3 regions of the Streptomyces sp. NPDC006134 genome follow, and region 3 is predicted to be linked to each of the others. Evidence: riboswitches for the same ligand, from Rfam matches in the RefSeq annotation. Region 3 holds a riboswitch; each other region holds the start of a gene.
The links. A riboswitch is a leader RNA that binds a small molecule or an ion and turns the genes downstream of it on or off. The one in region 3 is predicted to bind cobalamin.
Positions count from the first base shown of each region.

Region 1: it holds a riboswitch for cobalamin, as region 3 does, so the genes downstream of both, ABZ340_RS19190 (ABC transporter substrate-binding protein) here and ABZ340_RS19815 (energy-coupling factor ABC transporter permease) in region 3, are expected to answer to the same signal.
Region 2: it holds a riboswitch for cobalamin, as region 3 does, so the genes downstream of both, ABZ340_RS28195 (cobalamin biosynthesis protein) here and ABZ340_RS19815 (energy-coupling factor ABC transporter permease) in region 3, are expected to answer to the same signal.

Region 1 covers NZ_JBEXTV010000027.1:37,416-42,471, forward strand. The annotation lists gene ABZ340_RS19185 (iron ABC transporter permease) at 1-650, opposite strand, end outside; gene ABZ340_RS19190 (ABC transporter substrate-binding protein) at 686-1,729, opposite strand; cobalamin riboswitch at 1,759-1,943, opposite strand; gene ABZ340_RS19195 (class I SAM-dependent methyltransferase) at 2,026-2,775, opposite strand; gene ABZ340_RS19200 (MFS transporter) at 2,744-4,033, opposite strand; gene ABZ340_RS19205 (ATP-grasp domain-containing protein) at 4,026-5,056, opposite strand, start outside.
Region 2 covers NZ_JBEXTV010000052.1:30,583-35,638, reverse strand. The annotation lists gene cobN (cobaltochelatase subunit CobN) at 1-500, opposite strand, end outside; gene ABZ340_RS28200 (cobyric acid synthase) at 497-2,008, opposite strand; gene ABZ340_RS28195 (cobalamin biosynthesis protein) at 2,005-2,994, opposite strand; cobalamin riboswitch at 3,104-3,246, opposite strand; gene ABZ340_RS28190 (hypothetical protein) at 3,394-3,615, opposite strand; gene ABZ340_RS28185 (inorganic phosphate transporter) at 3,666-4,934, opposite strand.
Region 3 covers NZ_JBEXTV010000028.1:82,412-87,467, reverse strand. The annotation lists gene ABZ340_RS19835 (LysR family transcriptional regulator) at 1-600, shown strand, start outside; gene ABZ340_RS19830 (ATP-binding cassette domain-containing protein) at 946-1,815, opposite strand; gene cbiQ (cobalt ECF transporter T component CbiQ) at 1,812-2,561, opposite strand; gene ABZ340_RS19820 (energy-coupling factor ABC transporter substrate-binding protein) at 2,571-2,942, opposite strand; gene ABZ340_RS19815 (energy-coupling factor ABC transporter permease) at 2,939-3,640, opposite strand; cobalamin riboswitch at 3,670-3,855, opposite strand; gene ABZ340_RS19810 (cell division protein SepF) at 4,036-4,425, shown strand; gene ABZ340_RS19805 (ATP-binding protein) at 4,565-5,056, shown strand, end outside.

The DNA of each region.
Region 1 (5,056 bases), on a different contig from region 3:
GGCAGCCACAGCGTGTCCCAGCCGACGCCGCCGAGGCCGCCGAGAGTCCAGGCGAGGACCGCGCGGGCCTCGTTGCCCCGGCCGGTGGTGAGCAGCAGCAGGTCCAGTACGGCGGTGAGCACCGCGGCGACGGCCACACCGGACAGGACCAGCCGTGCCGAGGTGATCCGGCCGCCGGTGCGGGCGGTGGCGTAGACGAGCAGCAGGGCGCCCAGCGCGCCCGCGAACGCGGCGGCCGGCAGCGACACCGGCCCGAACAGGGTCACCCCGGACACGATCACCACGACGGCGCCCAGGGACGCCCCGGAGGAGACGCCGAGCAGGTAGGGCTCGGCGAGCGGGTTGCGGATCAGAGCTTGCAGGGCGGTGCCCACGACCGCCAGCCCGGCGCCGGCCACGGCCCCGAGGAGCACGCGCGGCGCGCGGACGTCCAGCACGATGGTCTCCCGCGCCCGCGACCAGTCGGGTTTTACCCAGTCGGCGCCCAGCGCGTGCGTCACGATGCCCCACACCTGGCCGGGCGGCACCCGCACCGAGCCGAGGGCCAGACCCGCCGTGGCGGAGACCACCAGGAGGACGGCCAGGACGACGAGCGTGACGGTGAGACCGGCCCGGCCCGCCCGCCCGCCGCCCTCCTGACGTCGGCGCACGGCCTGCCCGGTGCCGGCCTCGGCGGCCGGGGCCGTCACGCGAAGCTCTCGGGGTGGATGCCGCGGGCCAGGTCCTCGACCGCGTAGGCCGAGCGGACGCCGACCAGCGTCGCGGTCAGCGGCAGGACGACGAACCGCTGGTTCCTGACGGCGGGAACGTCCCGGAGGGCGGGCTGGGAGAGCAGGAACTCCTTCTTCCGCTCGACGCTTCCGGCGCCGGCGTAGTCGTAGAGGGCGATGACCTCGGGCCTGCGCTCGACGACCTGCTCCCAGGAGACGTCGCCGAAGACGTCGTCGAGGCCGGCGAAGACGTTCTCGCCGCCGGCCAGCCGGATCAGTTCGGTGCCCAGGCTCCTGCCGCCCGCGGTGAAGGCGGCCTTGTCGCCGCTGTCGTAGACGAAGACGGGCACCCGGGGCCTGCCTTCGACGGCGGTGGTGGCCCTGCCGACCCGTGCCCGCAGGCCGGCGACCAGTGCGTCCGCCCGGCCGGGGACGCCGAAGATCCTGCCGATGGTGCGGATCTCGGCGTAGGTGTCCTCCATCGTGACCCGCTTCTCGCCGCAGTACTCGCGGTTGAGGTGGGTGGCGATGCCGGCGTCGGCGAACGCCTTGCGGGAGCGGCCCTCGTGCTCGGCGAAGGCGCTGCCGTAGCCGCCGTAGACGAGGTCGGGCTCGGCTTCCAGGACCGTCTCGAACGACGGTTCCTTCTCCGCCAGCCGGGGGATCGCCTCGTAGTCCTTCCTCCACTCGGGCAGGACCGCGGAGTCGGGGAAGGCGGTGCCGGCCATGCGGTCCTTCAGGCCGAGGGCGAGCATCAGTTCCGCCGGGTGCTGGTGGATGGTGACGACACGGGAGGGCGGCTTGTCGTACGTCGTCTCCACGCCGCAGTTGTCGATGGTGACGGGGAAGCCCGCGGCCGGCGCGGCCGTGGCCTTCGCGGCCTCGGCGGTGTCCCGCGACGATCCGCAGCCGGCGGTCAGCAGGGCCGCCGACAGGGCGACGGCCGCGGCCGTGGCACGCAGGGTACGGCGCCTGCGGGCAGGGGTGAACAGCGGGGGACGGGACGTGCCGTCGTACACGTGAAGCCTCCTGGGGAGTCCGCGCTCCTCGGAACGGGCCCGCGACAGGCCAGTGTCCTGACTCCCGGATCGACGCTCCTCCCCCGGCCTTCCCGCGCGGCGCGCAGTGGCGTGTCGAGGGGTGCACTCCCCGGTCACAGTGGCGGGACCGTGCCGGATTCGCACCGGCTTCCTGTCTCCCGTCGCGGCGATGACCCGCTGATACTACGATCCGCCCCGCTCGGGTCGAAAGGGCGTGCGGACCTGCGCGCACGCCCCCGTGCCCCGCGTCACTGCACGCCCCCCCGTGCCCCGCGTCACTCCTCGCGGACCGCCCGCAGCACCAGCCGCTCGGCGTTCTCGTCGTAGGGGCGGCCGTCGAACCCGCCGAACACCTCCACCCGGCCGAACCCCGCCTCCCGCGCCATCCGCCGCAGCTCGACCGCGCTGTACACGAACCACACCAAGGTGGCCCGCGTCACCCGCTCGCCCCGGACCAGGACCCAGTCGCTGCGCAGCCGCGCCCAGTCGTCCAGCACGGTGTCGGTCTGCACCATCAGGTCCTCGCCGCGCCGCACCACCTTCGGCGGGGTGACCTTGCGGGCCAGCAGCTCCTTGCCGGCGAGGTCCAGGACGAGGGTGCCGCCGGGTACCAGGCAGTCGTGCATGACGCGCAGCACCCGCTCGTTGTCGGCGGGGTCCTCGAAGTAGCCGAACGAGGTGAACATGTTGAGGACGACGTCGAAGGCGCCCGGCGCCTCGTACGCGCGGGCGTCGGCCCGCACGTACGTGACCCGGACGCCGGCGTCGGCCGTCCGCTTCCGCGCCCGCTCCAGCATGGCCGGGCTCAGGTCCACCCCGGTGACGTCGTGGCCGCGGCGGGCGAGCGGCACCGTGAACACCCCGGGCCCGCAGCACAGGTCCAGCACCCGGGCGCCGGCCGGGAAGGACAGCAGGGGAGAGGTGGTCAGCAGTTCCTCGGCCTGTGCGTAACGCTGCTCGGAGAAGAGGAAGTCGTGGAACCCGGTCCAGAAGTCATCGTCCTGGAACCCGCCCGTCCGTGTCATGCGGTCTCAGTCCTCCTTCGTCGTCATGGGGGTGGAGGTGTTGCGGCGTGCGGTCGCGCAAGGCCGGCAGGACGGCCGGGAGCAGCAGGCACTGCGCGGCGGCCAGCAGCCAGAACCAGCCGGTGTGCCCGGCGTGTTCGGTGAGTCCGTAGAGCTGCCCGCCCAGCACTCCACTGGCGCAGGCACCGATCCCCGCGGCCAGCCGCTGCCGGCCGAAGACCACGGCGTCCGAGCGCGGGCTGCGGCGCAGCGCCTCCAGGTCGTTCTTCAGGAACAGGACGATGTCGCCCAGGGTGATCAGCGCTCCGCCCGCCAGCAGCGCCGGCCGGGTGCCGATCGCCAGCACGGCCAGCCCGGCCGCCAGACCCGCGAAGCCGGCCGCGAGGGCCGTCGCGTAGGGCATGCGCCTGATCAGGCCGGAGGCGAGGGGCTGGACGACGATCACGAGCACGAAGCAGAGCAGGAGGACCAGGCTGTAGAACGTGCCGGAGGCGCGTTCGACGGCGTACACCGCCAGGAAGTGCTGGAAGTGGAAGTAGAGATAGAACGCCAGCACGGTGGCGGCGAACGGCAGGACCGCCACGCCGGACAGCGGGCCCCGGCGCGCACCGCCCGGGGCGGACGGCCGCTCCCCGTCTTTTCCGTCCTTCCCGTCCTTCCCGTCCGCATCGGGCAGCCGTGCGTGCCCCGCGGTGACCGCGAGGAACAGCGCCGTGACGGCCGCGAACAGCCAGCCGGGCGCGGACAGCACGAAGGGCCCGGCGACCAGCGGGCCCACCGCCATGCCCGCGTGGAGCGCCGCGTTGCCCGCCGACAGGAACGCCGGGCGGCGCTCGTCGTCCACCCCGTGCACCAGGTACGCCTTGTTGGCGGGCAGGTACAGCGCGGCGCCGCAGCACGTCAGGACCAGCGCGCCGACGGCCAGCGGCGGCCAGCGCAGGGCCGCCAGCAGACCGGCGAACCCGGCCGTGCGCACGGCCAGCGCCCACAGCATCGTGCGGCGCAGCCCGATCCGGTCCGCGAGCGCCCCGCCCGCCACACTGCCGGAGAACTGCACGAGGGAGGCCGCCGCCAGGACGACACCCACCGTGCCGAGCCCCATCCCGAGCCGCTCGTGCAGGAACACCGACATGAACGGCAGGACCATGAAGCTGCCGAGCGGGATCAGGAAGGAGCAGAGCAGCAGGAAGCGCAGGGGGCCGTCGAGCGGGAACAGCGCGGCCCGCAGCCCCGCCGCGCCCGAGGGGCGTTCACCCACCTGACGTCTTGCGGGCGGCAGGGCCGGGGAGCGGGCGGGTCAGCACACGCAGCGCCCCCGCGGCGGCCACCGCCCGGTGCGTGGCGAGTTCGGCCGTCTCGGCCTCGGCGTAGACGATGCCCGCGTAGCCGCGGCTGTCGTCCAGGTGCTCGATGAGGTCGCCGGTCCGTTTGACCGGGTACCAGGCCGGTGCGCCCGGCATGTCCGCCAGCCGGTCGAGCCCGGCGACCCCGGTGAACACGCCGGGCTCGGCCGGGTAGCCGAGGACGAAGGCGACGGCCGGGCCGCCGGGCGGCCCGGCGTCCATCAGCCGGGGGCGGCGGCCCAGCGCCGCCTCGACCATCGCCTCGTACACGTTGACGCCGAGCGCCCGGCACAGGCCCTCGCCGACCAGCGCGCCGCCGATGCGGGGGTTGACCTCCACGACCTCCGGGCCGTCGGCGGTCAGCACGAACTCCACGTGCGCGAAGCGGTCGGTGTACCCGAGGGCGGCCAGCACCTCGTCGAGCCACCGCTCCAGGGACGCCCGCCGGGGCTCGGGGAAGGCCACGGGGAAGGCGGTGATCTCCTCGCGGAAGCGGGGCTCGGGGGACATGAGCCTGCTGGAGACGCCGAGGAGCCGGGTGCGGCCCGCCCAGGTGAGGGTCTCCGCGCTGTACACCGGGCCGCTGAAGTAGGGCTCGGCGAACAGGCGCCCCCGCAGGGCCCGCCCGGCCGCCTCCGCCAGGGCCGCGTCCAGTTCGGCCTCGTCGCGGACCAGCCAGACGTTCTGGCTGCCGGTGCCCGCCGTGTCCTTGAGGATCAGGGGCAGTCCGGTCTCCCCGAGCAGCAGGTCCCGGGTGCCGGGCGCGGAGCCGGCGGCCTCCACGGCCCGCCCGCGCGTGAGGCCGAGCGCGTGCAGCCGGTTGCGTACGGCGGCCTTGTCGCGGGTCAGCCGCAGGACCGCGGGGTCGAGCCCGGGCAGGCCGAAACGGGCGGTGAGATCCGCGCAGACGGTCATCCAGGTGTCGGTGGAGCCGATCA
Region 2 (5,056 bases), on a different contig from region 3:
TTGCCGCTCAGTTCGTGCGCGCGGTAGAAGAGCACGCCGACCGTCGGGCGGCCGTCCCGCCGCTCGTACGCGCCGTGCACGCCGTACTCCGGCATCGGCTGGGGCGCGGCGAACCCCTCGCCCGTCAGCAGCACGGTGTCGGACAGGAACCGGGCCAGCTCGGCCAGGTTGGCCGGGCCGCCCTCCACCAGGTACTTCAGCGCCTCGGCGACGACCCCGGCGGGCACGCTGGACTCGGCCATCAGCTCCGCGTCCGGCACGGCCTCCCCGCCCAGCAGCACGGCCGGCACGCCGGACGCCTTCAGCGCGGCGAGCCCGTCCTCCCAGGCGCGCTTGCCGCCCAGCAGCCGTACGACGGCGATGTCCGCGCCGTCGAGCAGCGCGGGCAGCTCCTCCCGGACGTCGACCCGGGTCGGGTTGCCGGTCCGGTAGGAGGCGCCGGAGGCCCGGGCCGCCAGCAGATCCGTGTCGGCGGTCGACAACAACAACACTGTGCTCATGCGGGCGCTCCCGGGGGGATGAAGGGCAGTCCTTGCGGCGCGCCGGACTCGATGAGCCGCCACAGCGCGTCCGTGTCCGCGTGCTGTTCGATCAGGTCGCCGAGCCGGTCGAGCTGCTCCTCGCGCAGCGCGGCGAACGAGGTGTCGGGGGCCGGCACGAAGCGGCGGCCCGCGGCGGCGGCCACCTCGCGCAAAAACGCCCGCCGGAAACCGTCCGACTCCAGCGAGCCGTGCCAGTGGGTGCCCCAGGTCTGGCCGACCCGGCAGCCGTCCAGGAAGGGCTCGCCGCCGGTGACCTCGGCGACGCCGTGGTGGATCTCGTACCCCTCGACCCGCTCGCCGAGGGCCTCGCCCACCGGCCGGGTGAGGGTCTTCTCGCGGGCGAACCGCACCCGCACCGGCAGGACGCCGAGCCCGTCCACATGGCCGCGGCGGCTCTCGACGTCGTCCTCGATGTGCTCGCCGAGCAGCTGGAAGCCGCCGCAGACGCCGAGCACGGGCCGCTGCTCGGCGGCCCTGCGCCGCAGGGCGTCCGCGAGCCCCCGCTCCCGCAGCCAGTCCAGCGCCCGGACCGTGCCCCGGGTGCCGGGCACCACCACGAGGTCGGCGTCGGCCAGCTCCTCCGGCCGGTCCACGAACCGCACCACGACACCCGGCTCGGCGGCCAGCGCGTCCACGTCCGTGAAGTTGGACATCAGCGGGACCGCGCAGACGGCGACCCGCAGCACGTCCTCGCCGACCGGCGGTGCGACGGCGGACTCCCGCACGGTGCCGCGCAGCGACACCCGCAGCCCGTCCTCCTCGTCGATGCCGAGCCCGTGCCGGAACGGCAGCACCCCGTACGTGTGGCGCCCGGTCAGGCCGTGCAGCATGTCCAGGCCCGGCTCCAGCAGGGACACGTCCCCGCGGAACTTGTTCACCAGGAACCCGGCGACCAGCGCCTGGTCCTCCGGGGCGAGCAGCGCCACCGTCCCGAAGAACGAGGCGAACACGCCCCCGCGGTCGATGTCGCCGACCACCACCACGGGCAGCCCGGCACCACGGGCGATGCCCATGTTCACGATGTCGGTCCGGCGCAGGTTGATCTCCGCCGGACTGCCCGCCCCCTCACAGATCACCGCGTCATACGTTCCCCGCAGCTCGGCCAGGCAGTCGAGGACCGTGCCGAGCAGCCGCTGCTGCCGGCCGCCGTGGTAGCCGCGCGCGCTCATCTCCCCGACCGGCTTGCCCAGCAGCACCACCTGGCTGCTCTGCTCGCCGCCCGGCTTGAGCAGCACCGGGTTCATCAGCGCGGTCGGCTCGATCCGGCACGCCTGCGCCTGCATCGCCTGCGCCCGCCCGATCTCGGCGCCCTCGCGCGTCACGAACGAGTTCAGCGACATGTTCTGCGCCTTGAACGGCGCCACCTTCACGCCCTGCCGCACCAGCCACCGGCAGATCCCGGCGGTGACGACGCTCTTGCCGGCGTCGGAGGTGGTGCCGGCGACGAGGAGACCCCCGCTTCTCATGACCTGTGTCCTCTCTTCGGCAGGCGCGACGTCACCGGACCCGACGACACCAGGCGCGAGGTCAGCAGCCGCGCGCCCGCGCACGCGCCCAGCGCCAGCCAGCTCACGCGCCGGGACAGCCGTACCGCCCGTTCGATGTCGCCGGCGCGGACGGCCCGCCCCGCGGCCCCGTTGAGCACGGGCCGGTGCTCCACCCGCCCGCCGTACGACAGCGTCCCGCCGAGCCGGACGCCGAGGGCGCCCGCGAACGACGCCTCGACGGGCCCGGCGTTGGGGCTCGGATGCTTGCCGGCGTCGGCCCGCCAGGCCCGTACGGCGCCGCGCGGATTCCCGCCGGCGACGGCGGCGAGGGCGGCGGTCAGCCGCGCGCCGGGCCAGCCGGCGAGGTCGTCGAGACGGGCGGAGGCCCAGCCGTAGCGGCGGTACCGGGGCGACTTGTGGCCGACCATGGCGTCGAGGGTGTTGACGGCCCGGAAGCCGAGCAGGCCCGGAACCCCGCCGGCGGCGCCCCACACCAGGGCGCCCACCACCGCGTCGGAGGTGTTCTCGGCGACGGACTCCACGACGGCCCGCGCGATCCCGTCGGCGTCCAGGGCCTGCGGATCGCGCCCGCACAGATGCGGCAGCCGCGCTCGGGCGGCCTCGACGTCGCCCGTCTCCAGTGCCCGCCCGACGGCACGCGCCTCGCGCGCGAGCGAGGTGCCGCCGACGACGGCCCAGGTGGCGGTGGCGGTCAGCGCGACGGAGGCGAGGGGCCAGGGGCGTACGGCGCGGGAGGCGAGGGCACCGAGCGCCACGGCGCCACCGGCGCACACGGCGGTGTGCACCGCGCCCCGGCCGCGGTGGTCCCGCCACAGCACACGTTCCACGGCACCGGCGGCACGGCCGAACGCGGCGACCGGATGCCCGCGGCGGGGATCGCCGAGGAGGAGGTCGCCGAGAAGGCCCGCGGCGGCGCCGTACGCGAAAACGCGTTCGGCACGCATGGAGCTCAGCCGGTCACACGGTCGGGGAAGGCAGGAAGAGACCTGGTACTGAACCTCGAACGGCAGCCGAGCATCGCGTTGTGTCCTCACTCAGGGTGTCCACGCCCTGGTTCGACGAGACCGGCGGTGAGAGTTCCTGGCTCCCGGGGTCTCCACCCCGGTCACAGTGGCGGGACCGCGCCGGATTCACACCGGGCTTCCTCTCCTGCCGCCGTACATGGCCCAGGAAGTCCACCATGGCCCGCGAACACCCGTCAACTTGCCGTTGACCTGCGCAGGGGGAGTGTGCGGAGGCCCACACGCGGGGGGTGTGCGCCGGGCACGCGGAAGCGGGGTGCGGGACGGTGGTCCGTCCCGCACCCCGCTGTGCGCGCGTGCGCGCCGCCGGCCGGGCGGCGGTCAGGCGACGATCAGATAGATCCCGTACGCCACCGCCGCCGCGCAGGCCGTGAAGCACGCGTAGGCGCCGGTGACCGCGAGGGCCGCGGAGCCGCCCTGGGCGGCGGCCCGCTCCCGGCGGGAGAGTCCGGCGATGCCCAGGGTGAACAGGGCCACCAGGGCCACAGTGACCACGAGGCTGACCCCGAAGACGGAGCCGAGGGCTGCCCAGTCGATCTTCATCCTGCTTCTTCCTTCGTACCGGGTGAGTTTCGTACCGGGTGAGCGCGGGCTCAGACGGGGGTGGCGGCCGACGGGGCCTTGGCGTCGGGGGCGGCGGAGAGCTGGGCCGGGATGGTGGCGGTCAGCTCCTCGGCGGCGCCCGCCGGGGGCGGGGTCACGGCGGCGATCGCGGTGGTGACCACACCGGCCGGCTCGGCGTCCGCCGTGTTGTCGGCGTTCTCGGTGTCGTTGACGTTGGTGTGGTCGACGACCTCGCGGCGGGAGATCTTCCAGATCGCGGCGCTGGAGGCGACCAGGAAGACCGCGACGAGCGCCGTACCCCAGTCGCCGAAGCCGCAGACCCACTCGGCGAGCGCGCCGACCAGAGCCGCGGCCGGCAGGGTCAGGCCCCAGGCGACGAACATCCGCGTCGCCGTGGACCAGCGCACGACGCCGCCCTTGCGGCCGAGGCCCGCGCCCATCACCGAGCCGGAGACGACGTGCGTGGTGGAGAGGGAGAAGCCCAGGTGGGAGGAGGCCAGGATGGCGGTGGCGGCGCTGGTCTGGGCGGCGAAGCCCTGCTGCGGCCGGAGGTCGGTCAGGCCCTTGCCCATGGTGCGGATGATGCGCCAGCCGCCGAGGTAGGTGCCGAGCGCGATGGCCAGGCCCGCGGAGAGGATGACCCACATCGGCGGGTCGGAGTCGGGGGCCAGGGCGCCGCCGGCGACCAGCGCCAGGGTGATGATGCCCATCGTCTTCTGCGCGTCGTTGGTGCCGTGGGCCAGCGACACCAGCCCGGCGGAGGCGATCTGCCCGGCGCGGTAGCCCTTCTTGGCGGCCTGGCCGTCCGCCTTCCTGCCGAGGGTGTACGTCAGCCGCGTGGCGACCAGGGCCGCCAGGCCCGCGACGACCGGGGCGGCGACGGCCGGGAGGAGCACCTTGGTGACGAGCACGTCGCCGTGGACCGCGCCGAAGCCCGCCGAGGCGACGGTGGCGCCGACCAGGCCGCCCATGAGGGCATGGGAGGAGCTGGAGGGGAGCCCGACCAGCCAGGTCAGCAGGTTCCAGAGGATCGCGCCCACCAGGGCGGCGAAGATGACCTCGGGGCGGATGCCGCTCTCGTCGACGAGCCCCTTGGAGATGGTGTTGGCGACCTCCACGGACAGGAAGGCGCCGACGAGGTTGAGGACGGCGGACATGGCCACCGCGACCTTGGGCTTCAGGGCACCGGTCGAAATGGTGGTCGCCATCGCGTTCGCGGTGTCGTGGAAACCGTTCGTGAAATCGAACGCGAGTGCGGTTACCACCACAATCGCGAGGATCAGCGAGAAGCTTTCCATTTACCCAGGCAATCGTTCGAGGTCATTGGCTGCTCGAACGTAGGTAACGAGGGTGAACGGAAGATGAACTCGGGGGAGCGCGGTGGTGTCCGGAAGCGGGGCCGCCGCCCCCTCTTGCGCCG
Region 3 (5,056 bases):
TCCGTCTTCGGCGCCGAACTCGCCCGCGTCGTGCACGAGGAGGCCCCCGGCATCCGGCTGCGCTTCACCCAGACCCCGCCCACCGTGGCCGACGACACCGCCGCGCTGCTGAGCGCCACCGACGGCCTGCTCATGCCGCACGGCGTCATCAGCGGCTTCCCCGCCACCGACCTGTACGAGGACCGCTGGGTCTTCCTCGTCGCGGACGGCCATCCGACCGTCACCGACCGGCTCACCCGGCGGGACCTGGCCCGGCTGCCCTGGGTCACCTACCAGCGGACCTACGACGCCCCCGCCGTACGCCAGCTCGGCATGCTCGGCGTCGAGCCCCGCGTCGAGGTCTCCGTCGACAGCTTCCAGCTTCTGCCGCACCTGGTGGCGGGCACCCGGCGGATCGCCCTGGTGCAGGCCCGCCTCGCCCGGCTGCTCGCGCCGGTCGCCGCCGTGCGCGTGGTGGAACCGCCCTACGAGGCGGTGCCGCTGCGGGAGGCCCTGTGGTGGCATCCGGTGCACACGCACGACGCGGCCCACATCTGGCTGCGCGAGACGGCGGCACGGGTCGGGGAGCGCCTGGCGGGGACGGGACCGGAGGGCCCGTAGGCAGCCGGAGAGCCCCCGGGGCATCCACGCCGTGGATCGGAGGCACCGGGAACTCGGCCCGCGCGAGGACTGGGCGGGAAGACGTCCGGCCCGCATGGCCGCGGCACATCACCGCGCCCGGCCCCGTGCCCGCGCGCCGACATCCATGGCGTTCGCGGCGGCCGCCAACGGGCTCACTCCGGGCCGTGCCCGCGCGCCGACACCGCCGACACCGCCGACACCACCGACACCGCCGACGCCGCCGACGGCCGAACCCGGCCGGCGCTTACCCGTACGGCGACGGGTCCGGGCGCCCCGGCAACCGGCGCCCCGGTTCTCCGACCGCCCCGCCAAAGCCCGGCCCGCTCACCCGCCACCACCGGAGCGCGGGCCGGCCCCCGCCGCCACCAGCGCCGCCAGCTCCTCCGGCGTGCGCGGACCCGCCTCCCCCTGCGCCAACGCCCCCCGCGCGCACAGCAGCCGGGCCACCGCCACCCCCCACGGCAGCCGCAGCCCCGCCTCCCGCAGCAGGTCCGCGCGGGCCAGCAGACCGGCCGCCGGGCCGGTGTGCACCCCGCCCCCCGGGGTGAGCAGCGCGGCGTCGTCGGCCCAGCGCAGGGCGAGGTCGACGTCGTGCGTGGCCATCACCACGGTCGTCCCGCCCGCGCGCAGCCCGTCCAGCGTGGCGAGCAGCCGCTCCTGCCCGTCCGGGTCGAGCCCGGCGGTCGGCTCGTCCAGGATCAGCACCCGGGGCCGCATCGCGACCGCCCCGGCGATCGCGGTCCGCTTGCGCTGCCCGTACGACAGCAGATGGGTGGGCCGGTCGGCCAGCGCCCCGATGTCCAGCGCGTCCAGCGCCTCCGCCACCCTCGCCCGCACCTGCGCGTCGGGCAGGCCGAGGTTCAGCGGCCCGAACGACACGTCCTGCGCGACCGACGCTGCGAACAGCTGGTCGTCCGGGTCCTGCACCACCAGCTGCACGGTCGTCCGCAGCCGCGTCAGCCCCTTCCGGTCGTACGTCACCGGCTCCCCGTCCACCAGCAACCGCCCCGCCCGCGGCCGGAGTCCACCGCTGAGCAGCCGCATCAGCGTCGTCTTGCCGCTGCCGTTGCGGCCCAGCAGCGCCAGCGCCCGCCCCTCGCGCACCGCGAAGTCGAGCCCGCCGAGCACCTCCGGCCCGTCCTCGTACCCGAAGGACACGCCCCGCAGGGCGGCCACCGCGGTCGCGTCGCTCATGTCAGGGGCCCTTTCAGTACGAAGGTCAGGGCGGCCAGCGCCGCCAGCAGCGCGGCGCTCGCCGCCGTGAAGGGGACGGAGACGCGGGCCTCGGGCACCAGGACGCGCAGGGTGCCGTCGTAGCCGCGCCCGGCCAGCCCCGCCTGCAACCGCGCCGCCCGGCCGAAGGCCCGCACGAACGCGGTGGCGCCGAGCCCGCCCAGGGACCGCCAGGCGGCGGCCCGGGTGGTGTGCCCGAGCCGGGCCGCCTGCGCGTCGCGCACCCGGCGCACGGAGTCCAGCAGCAGGAAACTCATGCGGTACGTCACCAGCGCCACGTCGACCACCGGCGCGGGCACCCCGGCCCGCACCAGGCGCGGCAGCAGATCCGACATCGGCGTGGTGAACGCGAACAGCAGCACCCCGAGCGAGGCCGCGCAGGACCGCAGCAGCAGCTCCCCGGCCCGCACCCACCCCCCGTCGGCGAGCGCCACGAACCCGTCCGCGCCGCCGACCCGCACCAGCAGCGGCAGCGCCCCGGTCACACAGAACCCCAGCGGCACCCGGCAGGCCCGCCACAGCCGCCGCCCCGGCACGCCCGCCGGGCCCAGCAGCACGGCGAGGGCCGTGACCAGCACCAGCGCCGCGCCCGGCCAGGGCGGCAGGCAGACGGCGAGCGCGGTGAGGCCGAGCCCGAGCACGGCCTTGTCCACGGGATGGCGGCGGCGCCAGCGGCCGGCGTGCGCCGCCGCGTCGATCGGCAGCACGGCGCGGCCTCAGTCCCGGTCGCCGGCGGGCGCCGCGGCGCCCCCGTGCGGGCCGTCACCGTCCCGCGGCGCCGCCAGGGCCCGTTCCTCGCCCTGCCGCCGCCCCCGGCGCAGTCCGAAGTAGTACGCCAGCACGCCCGCGCCGATCGCCGCCTGCACCGCGAACAGCGCCGACTCGACCTCCCCGGACGGCGGTTCGTACAGGGGCGAGAACCACGGCTCGTAGTCCGGGTCGATCTCGGTGATCGCCGTCTCCGCCTCGGCGTCGGCCCCCGCGAACGGCTCCTCCTTGTGGTCGCCGAGCCCGAGCGCCAGGGGCAGGACGGCCAGTGCGGCCACCGCCAGCAGCAACAGCGCGTTGATCTTCGTGTTCCGCTTCACCGGGCCACCGCCTCCTGTGCCTTCCGGGCCTTCGGCCCGTCCGCCACCACACCGAGCCGGGCCAGTTCCCCCTTGCTGGACTGCGTCAGCAGCCGCATCACGAGCACGGTGAGCAGCCCCTCGCTCACCGCCAGCGGGATCTGGGTGACGGCGAAGACGGAGCCGAACGTGCCGAGCGCGCCCCAGAACCCGCTGCCCGGGTCGGGGAAGGCGAGCGCCAGCTGCACGCTGGTGACGCAGTAGGTGGACAGGTCGGCGGCGAACGCGGCGGCGAACACCGCGACCATCAGCGGCACGCCGCACCGCCGCAGCAGCCGGTACACGCCGTACCCGGCCCACGGCCCCACGATCGCCATGGAGAACACGTTGGCGCCGAGCGTGGTCAGCCCGCCGTGCGCGAGCAGCAGCGCCTGGAAGAGCAGGGTGATGGTGCCGAGCACCGCCATGACCGGCGGCCGGAACAGGATCGCGCCCAGTCCCGTCCCGGTGGGATGGGAGCAACTCCCGGTGACGGACGGCAATTTGAGCGCCGACAGGACGAACGTGAACGCCCCGGACGCGCCGAGCAGCAACGTGCTCTCGGGATGCTCCCTCACCTCACGGGTGAGCGACCGGACTCCGTGGACGACGAACGGCGCGGACGCGACACCCCAGGCGATCGCGTGCGCCGGAGGCAGAAAGCCCTCGGCTATGTGCATGGCTCGGCAGACCCTCTCCAGCACCTCGTGGATGGACGACGCGCCTTGGCCGGTCTCCTGGCTGACGGGTACCACCGCCCGTGCTCCGCCTTCCCAGGTCCCGAAGGACCCAGTGGCCGCCCGTGAGGGCCGGAGCCGGACTTCCCGATCACAGTGGCGAGGGCCGCACCGGCATCACACCGGATTTCCCGTTCACCAAGGCGTGGCGACAGTAGTGCTCCCGCGGGGGTGGTGACAAGCCGGACCGAACGGGGCGAGCGGCCCACGGGAACGCGCCCGGCCGCGAGACCGTACGGCTCGGCCGGCCGGCACCGTGTCGCTGTTGGGCCGATCGGGTGACATGGCGTAAGAATTGGCTGGTGCAGGCAACAAGGCGAGTCGAAGCGGGGGAGCCGGTGAACAGCCACGACGTCACCGATGAACAGTGGGAAGGGCTCGCCCAGGTCGTGCCGTTGCGGGGCCGCGACGCCTGGCCCTCCTCGGTGGGCCACCGCGCGCTGCCGGAGGCGGAGACGGAGGCCCGGCGCCGCTTCGTCGTCCTGCGGGTCAACGTGTTCGCCGACGCCCGCGAGGTCGCCGAGACCCTCATGGCGGGCATCCCGGTCCTGCTCGATCTGACCGGCGCGGAGACCGAGGTCGCCAAGCGGGTCCTGGACTTCAGCACGGGCGTCGTCTTCGGCCTGGCCAGCGGGATGCACCGGGTCGACCGGAACGTGTTCCTGCTCACGCCGGCCGGCACCGAGGTGACCGGGCTCATGGAGGGCGCGGGAGTTCCCGGCGTCTGACGGCTCTCCCGGGGGCGGCGAGGCGGGACGGCCCCGGCGGGTGAGGGGCGGGCCCGCCCTGACGCGCCCGGTCCCCCGATCGTAGGAAGGGGCCGACGGCAAAACGGTTCGCCCGGCGGCGGAGCCCTACGGTCCGGACATGACCTTGCCGACCCCGCCGGCCGCTCCCGCGCCGCCGTCCGCGGTGCCGCGCGACGGCGACAAGGGGCGCCCCGACCGGCCGTGCGTCACCGAACTGCGGCTGTCCGCCTTCGCCGCGCACCGGCGCGTCACCGTCCCGCTCGCGCCGCTCACCCTCCTGGCCGGGCCGAGCGGCAGCGGCAAGACCAGCGCGCTGCGGGCGTACGAGGCCCTCGCCCGGCTCGGTTCCGGTGCCGAACTCGGCACGGTCTTCCCCGACCCGGGCGCCTGCGTGCCCGAGCGGGCCCGGCCCGACGCCCAGCGGCGCCGCGGCTTCCGCATCGGCTGCACGGCCGACGGCCCCGAGGGACCGGTCCGGCTCGACGTCGCCGTCCAGGCGGAACCCGACCTGCGGATCGTGGGCGAGCGGCTGACGGCCGACGGACTCGTGCTGCTCCAGACCGCCCTGCGCGACCCCGGCCGCCGCGCCGTGCAGGCCGCCTGGCACACG